2 regions of the Gordonia sp. SMJS1 genome follow, and region 1 is predicted to be linked to the other one. Evidence: predicted binding sites of a transcription regulator. Region 1 holds the regulator's gene; the other holds the start of a gene.

Evidence for each region. Region 1 encodes LexA, which represses DNA repair genes until DNA is damaged. Its sites were predicted from a motif close to CGAACANNTGTTCG; they were not measured.
Region 2: QAD21_RS15065 (SAV_6107 family HEPN domain-containing protein) is a predicted target of LexA. The motif match lies at 1,544-1,557, and genes of this name have one in related genera.

The regions. Positions count from the first base shown of each region.
Region 1 covers NZ_CP123381.1:2,330,550-2,333,958, reverse strand. The annotation lists gene nrdR (transcriptional regulator NrdR) at 1-491, opposite strand, end outside; partial or broken gene hrpA (ATP-dependent RNA helicase HrpA) at 1-17, shown strand, start outside; gene QAD21_RS10670 (LysM peptidoglycan-binding domain-containing protein) at 591-1,130, opposite strand; gene lexA (transcriptional repressor LexA) at 1,355-2,059, shown strand; gene QAD21_RS10660 (putative PEP-binding protein) at 2,037-3,409, opposite strand, start outside.
Region 2 covers NZ_CP123381.1:3,317,203-3,320,611, reverse strand. The annotation lists partial or broken gene QAD21_RS15075 (NAD(P)/FAD-dependent oxidoreductase) at 1-623, opposite strand, end outside; gene QAD21_RS15070 (GNAT family N-acetyltransferase) at 626-1,300, opposite strand; gene QAD21_RS15065 (SAV_6107 family HEPN domain-containing protein) at 1,666-2,139, shown strand; gene QAD21_RS15060 (DUF3040 domain-containing protein) at 2,306-2,707, shown strand; gene mraZ (division/cell wall cluster transcriptional repressor MraZ) at 3,228-3,409, shown strand, end outside.

The sequences.
Region 1 (3,409 bases):
TGGACCGACTCGGCTGACACGGGTTCGGCGAGCGCGCTCCCGGATCCCGATGCCGCCTTCAGGTCGTCGATCTCGCGCTGGAAGTCCTCCACCGAGTCGAACGACCGGTACACCGAGGCGAAGCGCAGATACGCCACCTCGTCGAGATCGCGGAGCGGGCCCAGGATGGCGAGTCCGACCTCGTTGCTGGGGATCTCGGCCGATCCACTGGCGCGCACCGTGTCCTCGACCTGCTGGGCGAGCTGCGCGAGCGCGTCCTCGGCGACGTGGCGGCCCTGACAGGCTCGCCGCACGCCACGCATGACCTTCTCCCGGCTGAACGGCTCGGTCACGCCGTTGCGTTTGACCACCGCGAGCACGGCGCTCTCCACGGTCGAGAACCGGCGACCGCACTCAACACAGGAGCGACGGCGGCGGATGGCCTGCCCTTCATCTGCGACACGCGAGTCGATGACCTTGGTGTCGTCGTTCTTGCAGAAGGGGCAGCGCATCGTGTCCTCACGCAGGTCGCGGGACGCTGGAACGCACCCGAAGCGTGCGCCCCGCCGCTTGTCGGCCGGCCCCTGTGACATCGAGGATACCGCCCGGCCTCAGCGGTACCGGGGGGTGAGCAGGGGCTGGCCCACCTGCAGCGCGCTCGACCCCAGATCGTTCATCGCGACGATCTCGTCGATCACGACCTCGCGCGGCATCTCGGGTGCCACCCGGCCGGCGATCGAGCTGAGCGAGTCCCCCGAGCGCACATGGACGACCTCGGAACTCACGGCGGACGGTGTCAGCGAGTCCGAGTAATTCTGGCCGACGACACCGAACACCCACACGACGAACGCCAGCCCGACACCGGCGAGGAGCGCGACCGCGGTGCGGCGGCGGCGACGGAACACCGCCGCGTCGGGCCCGACCGGGCCACGTCCCCGGACCCCGACCGGAGAGCCACAGTGGGTACCGCCCACCCGCGGGGTCACCGGCGATGCCCCCCGCGGCCGGGTGCCGGCCGGCCGGTTGTCGACCGGTCGGCCGCCGTCGGACAGCGGGGCGCGGGTCCGGACGCGATCGGCGCGGTCGGTGCGCGGCCGGACGGCGTCGGGACGGTCGGTGCGGACGGGAGCGACGAGAGTGGCGGTGCGCATGGTGCCCTCCGGTGTTCGGGTGTCTGGGATCGTGCGGGTGTGGTGGTCGGTGTTCGAACATCGATCAGATGTTCGATGCACTGATGTTCGAATTTGTAGCACGACGTCCCGACAAAGTCTCGCGACACATCGAACAAATGTTTGAGGTGCCGGTCGCACTCCGCTAGGCTCGGACCCGGCGCAAGCCATCTACCAGCACGTTCCGAAGACGAGAGGAACCGAACATGAGTGACACCGGCGATAGGCGCGGCCGAGCGCGGGGCGCCGACGACGAGGCCCCGTTCGACGCCGCCGCCGCCGAGGCCTCACTCACCCCGCGACAGGCCGGGGTCCTGGAGGTGATCCGCCGCTCGGTGCGCGAGCGCGGTTATCCGCCGAGCATCCGGGAGATCGGCGACGAGGTCGGCCTGGCCTCGACGTCATCGGTGGCCCATCAGTTGCGGACGCTGGAACGCAAGGGGCTGCTCAAGCGCGACGCGAACCGTCCCCGTGCGGTCAACATCGCCCCGAGTGACACCCCGTCGCCGGACACCCCGACGGCCGGCCAGCTTCCCGAGCCGACCTTCGTGCCGGTTCTCGGCCGTATCGCGGCCGGCGGTCCGATCCTGGCCGAGGAGGCCGTCGAGGACGTCTTCCCACTGCCCCGTGAGCTCGTCGGCGAGGGATCGCTCTTCCTGTTGCGCGTCGTCGGCGAGTCGATGATCGACGCCGCGATCTGCGACGGCGACTGGGTCGTGGTCCGGCAGCAGAACGTCGCCGACAACGGCGACATCGTCGCGGCCATGATCGACGGCGAGGCCACCGTGAAGACCTTCAAGCGTCAGGGCCCGAACGTCTGGCTCATGCCGCACAACGAACTGTTCGATCCGATCCCGGGCAACGATGCCGTCATCCTCGGCAAGGTCGTCACCGTGATGCGGCGAGTCTGACCTCTCCACCGACCGAACCGTCGAGCACCGCCGCGGCCGCCTCGCGCGCCGCGGCGGGATCCGAGGTGGACAGGGCAGCCTCGGCGGCGGCCCGGCAGTCCGGTGCGGACACCTCGCCGAGCCGGGCCCCCACGGCCGCCGCAGCAGCCGGCGCGCTGGACAGCGAGGTGACCCCGAGACCGACGAGCACGCAGGCGAGGTTCGGATCGGCGGCGGCCTCGCCGCACACCCCGACCGGCTTTCCCTGACGTGCACCCGCTGCCGCGACACCCGCGATGAGGCTCAACACGGCCGGTTGCCACGGGTCGGTCAGTCCGGCGAGATCGGCCGACATCCGGTCGGCCGCCATCGTGTACTGGGTCAGATCGTTGGTGCCGATGGACACGAAGTCCACCTCGGCGAGGACGGCTTCGGCCAGGATCGCCGCCGCGGGCACCTCGATCATCACCCCGGCGACCAGACCACGGCCGCGGACCTCGGCGGCGAAGGTGCGCGCCTCCGCCGGCGAGGCGATCATCGGCGCCATGACCCACGGCGCGACGGCCGACCCCGACGCGGCCTGCGCGATCGCGTCGAGCTGATGCGCGCGGATCTCGGGGTGCGCCAGCGCGATCCGATCGCCCCGCACGCCGAGCGCTGGGTTCGATTCGTCGGGATGGGTCACGAACCGGAGCGGTTTGTCGGACCCGGCGTCGAGGGTGCGGATGACCACCTTCTGCCCGTCGAACGCATCGAGCACCTCCCGGTAGATCGCGGCCTGCTCGTCCACCGACGGTTCGTCGGCACGCTCGAGGAACGCGAGTTCGGTGCGGAAGAGCCCGACGCCCTCGACGGGGTACCCGGCCGCGGCGCGTGCCGACGATCCGTCGGCGACGTTGGCGAGCACCGCCACGGCCACCCCGTCGGCGGTCTGCCCCGGACCGGTCCAGCCGGCGACGAGTGCGGCATGCCGCCGATCCTCGTCGACGCGAGCCCGGGCCGCCTCCGCATCGGGCTCCACCTCGATCCGCCCGGTGCTGCCGTCGACGAGAACGGTTGTGCCGGGCTCGATCTCGTCCAGGTCGGCCACCGCCACCACGCACGGGATCCCCAGCTGGCGCGCGATGATCGCGGTGTGGCTGGTCGGTCCGCCGAGGCGGGTGACGAGGGCGATGGTGCTCGTGGGGTCGAGGCCCGCGGTGTCGGCGGGCGCGAGGTCGTCGGCGAGCAGGACCGACGGCACCTCCGGAGTGGGCACACCAGGTTCGGGTAGGCCGAGCAGTTCGGCGAGGACCCGGTCGCGCACGTCGTTGAGATCGGTGACCCGCTCGGCCATCAGTCCGCCGAGCTTGGTGAACACCGCCGCGAACT
Region 2 (3,409 bases), 990 kb from region 1:
GCGAGTCCCGCCTTGAGCTGTTCGGACTCGAAATACTCGTCGAGGAGGGAATCGCCGGAGGCCATCAATTCGGCGGTCAGGTTCAGCACCCGGCCACCGCGCCGGCCGAACAACCCCGTGCGTGCCGTGGTGGCGGTGCCGCCGAGCCCGCCGAAGGCCCGGCCGAACTTCCCCATCGTCGCGGGTTGGTAGAACGCATCCATGACCGCCCGCGCCCGCGGCGTCCACGTCTCCACGAACCGTCGATATGCGGCGGCATCGGTTGCACCACAGGCGTTCTCGATGGAAGCGCACGTCGCGTCGAGGTCGGTGCGGAAGACGATCGGCGGGGCGGTCGCGGTGGCCGGGACGAACGCCCACGGATCGCAGTCGATGTAGCGCAGGCCGTGCGCGGCGAGGTCGAGGTCGTCGAGAACGGGGGAGTGACGGATCATCAGATGCGACGACGACCCCCGGTCGACCCGATGTCCGGGGAACCGTTCGACGGTGGAGACCGCGCCGCCTGGGATGTCGTCCCGCTCGAGTGCCTCCACATCCCGTCCGGCCTGTGCCAGGTAGGCCGCGGCGATCAGGCCGTTGTGGCCCGCGCCGATGACGACGGCGTCACGCCGTGTGCCGTGCATCGTCAGCTCCCGGTACCGGCGCGGCGGGCGGCGGCCGGGGGTTGCAGTTCCAGGGGGAGCGGACGGCCGAGGAACGCGAACGGACGCGGATCGCCGGTGAAGGTGAAGTGGCGCAGGACGTCGGTGAAACCCATCCGCCGGTACAACGACCACGCGCGGTTGTCCTCGGCGGGGATCTCCGGGGTCGACAGCAGCACATGGCGTTCGGGCCGGTCGGCCAGCAGCCGGGCGAGGAGCCCCTGGCCGATACCTCGGCCCTGAGCGGTCGGGTGGACGTGCAGCTCGGTGAGCTCGAAGTAGTCGCGCGCGATCGCCTCGACCGTCTCGGGCGGTCGGCCCGTCTGGCGGAGTCCGAGCCGCAGCTGCTGGTTCCACCATTGACCGGTCGCGCCGGTGTAGCCGTAGGCGATGCCGACGAGCAGGTCGTCGGGTCCGAAGCCGACCGGCGGACCGACCCGGCGCCGCGCGGCCGGCATGGTCCGCGCCTCGTGTGGGGTCACCGTCTCGACCGCGCCCATCGCACGCCATCCGGGCCGCGCGATGTGTTCGCGCCAGAGCCCGGCCCGATGGATCTCCGTACCGCGCGGATAATTCATCGCGGTCACGTAGATCTCCAGGGCCGGCTCGAGCCAGGCCCGGGCGTCCTGGCCACTCAGGCTCACCAGGCGGATGGTCAACGGATTTCCGTTCTCTGCATCGTTCGTCCTGCGTCGTCGACCTGCAGACGAGGTCGGCTGCCGCTGGGGCGGGCCGCCCTCTGCCGGGGGCATCGCGTCGCAGGCCACTTCCGGGAATTGTCCTATCGATGATGCACACTCGGCAGGAATCGGCCCGCAGGTGGTGGCGTTGTACTCCCCGGCGGGGGTTTCGGGTCACAGATGTCTTGAACGCCGACGCCGGGATAGCTATATTGAACGTGTCGAACGGATGTTCGATGAATGTGCCTCCGCAAGCTGTTCGCGTTCATCCGACGACACGGTCCGGCGGCGGACGAGGGAAGCGTCTGCCGCCGGACACAGCCCATACGCACGAGGAGGACGACATGGCCAGACACCGCAGCGCCACGGCTCTCACCCACGCGGCGCCCGTCGACCCGGTGATGGTCGGTCGAGCGCGCGATCTCCTCGAGCGTGCACACGTGCTCTTCGACAATGCCGACGGCGTCGACGACGACGTCGAGCGGTTCCGTCAGCTGTACCTCGTTGCCCTCCGCGCCTCGGGCGCGGCCCTCGCCGTGCACGAACCGGTCGGGACCGTGCGGCGCAGGACGTCGAACGCCTGGACCCGCATCGGTGTGGTCGCCCCAGAGCTGGCGCCGATCGCCGCCCGGTTCGCCGCGCTGTCGCCGGTTCGGATGAAGATCGAGTCCGGGATCATCCGCACGATCGACCCCGACAGCGTCGCCGGCATGCGGCTGCTCGTCCTCGACTTCCTGCGTCGGGTCGAGACGATGGTCATCGCCTACGAGCAAGGAAAACTCGGTGCCGAAGCGCCGCAGATCGGCGCGACGGCGTGAATCCGGCCACACTTTGCGGTTTCTGGCACCGCCCGGTCGTCGGCAACAGCGAGTAATGGTGGTCGCGGTCGATTTCACCTCGTATCATGGGACGATATAGGCGCAGACGCCTTTCCGGTCGCGGGTGACCTTCGTCGGCGTCACGGATCAGTGAGAAGGAGGGTCGGTGCCACTTTCGGAGCACGAGCAACGCATGCTCGAACAGATCGAGAGCGCGCTGTACGCGGAAGACCCCAAGTTTGCGTCCAGTGTCAAGCGTCGGCGCCTTGGGAAGTCGAGCGGTCGTCGTCGCCTGCAGGCGGCAGCGGTCTTCGTCGTCGGCCTGGTGATGCTGGTCGGCGGACTCATCGTCAACATCAACATCGGCGGATTCCCGATCGTGAGCCTCCTGGGCTTCCTGGTGATGTTCGGGGCCGGCCTCTTCGCTCTCTGGGGAGACAACAACACCGCCGAGGCGGGCTCGTCGTCGACCAGGTCCGGCAAGAAGCAATCGGGGTCGTCCGGCGCCAAGCGCAAGCTGTCAGAACGCATGGAGGAGCGATTCAATCGCCGGTTCGAGCAGGAGTGATCCGCTGATCCCGACTCCGCGTTCGTCGATCGGCTGACCGACTCCCGCAACTTCGCATATTCGACTGAGCCGCGTGCCTTCGGGCACGCGGCTCTTTCATGTCCTCGATTGCTCTCCAGAGCACGCTGAACGGATCCGGGCGCACGGTCGACGGGATCGAACGCCCGGTCAACGGTCCTCGCGCTTCCATACTGGCGATCCCCACTTCTCGCCACCGGCGATCCCCACTTCTCCCCACCGGGTCGCCCCACTTTGCCCCACTAGAGGATTTACGCCTGGAATTCCCGCCTCTCGGACCTCATCGGTATCTCTGGTCACACGCTGGTTGCCCTTCTTTCCGCCCATGACGCGCCGGCGACACGCGCGTTCATCGTCATCTTGAGCTCCCTGAACTGGGAATTTGCTGTCAGTGGGTGAATGCGGGGGCGGTGGGGGTGGAAAGTGGTGGAAAGTGGGGTACTGTGGCATCACTGGGTGAGGCGAGATACGACGCGGAACCCGGTGGGCAGGAGGTGTCGACGTGTCCGTGCGATTCGTCGGTACCTACACGCCCAAATTGGACGACAAAGGGCGGCTCACGTTGCCCGCCAAGTTCCGCGATGCACTGGCAGGAGGGGTAGTGGTCACCAAAGGCCAAGATCACAGCTTGTCGGTGTACCGGACCGAAGAGTTCGACGCGATAGCCGCTCGGATCGTCGAGGC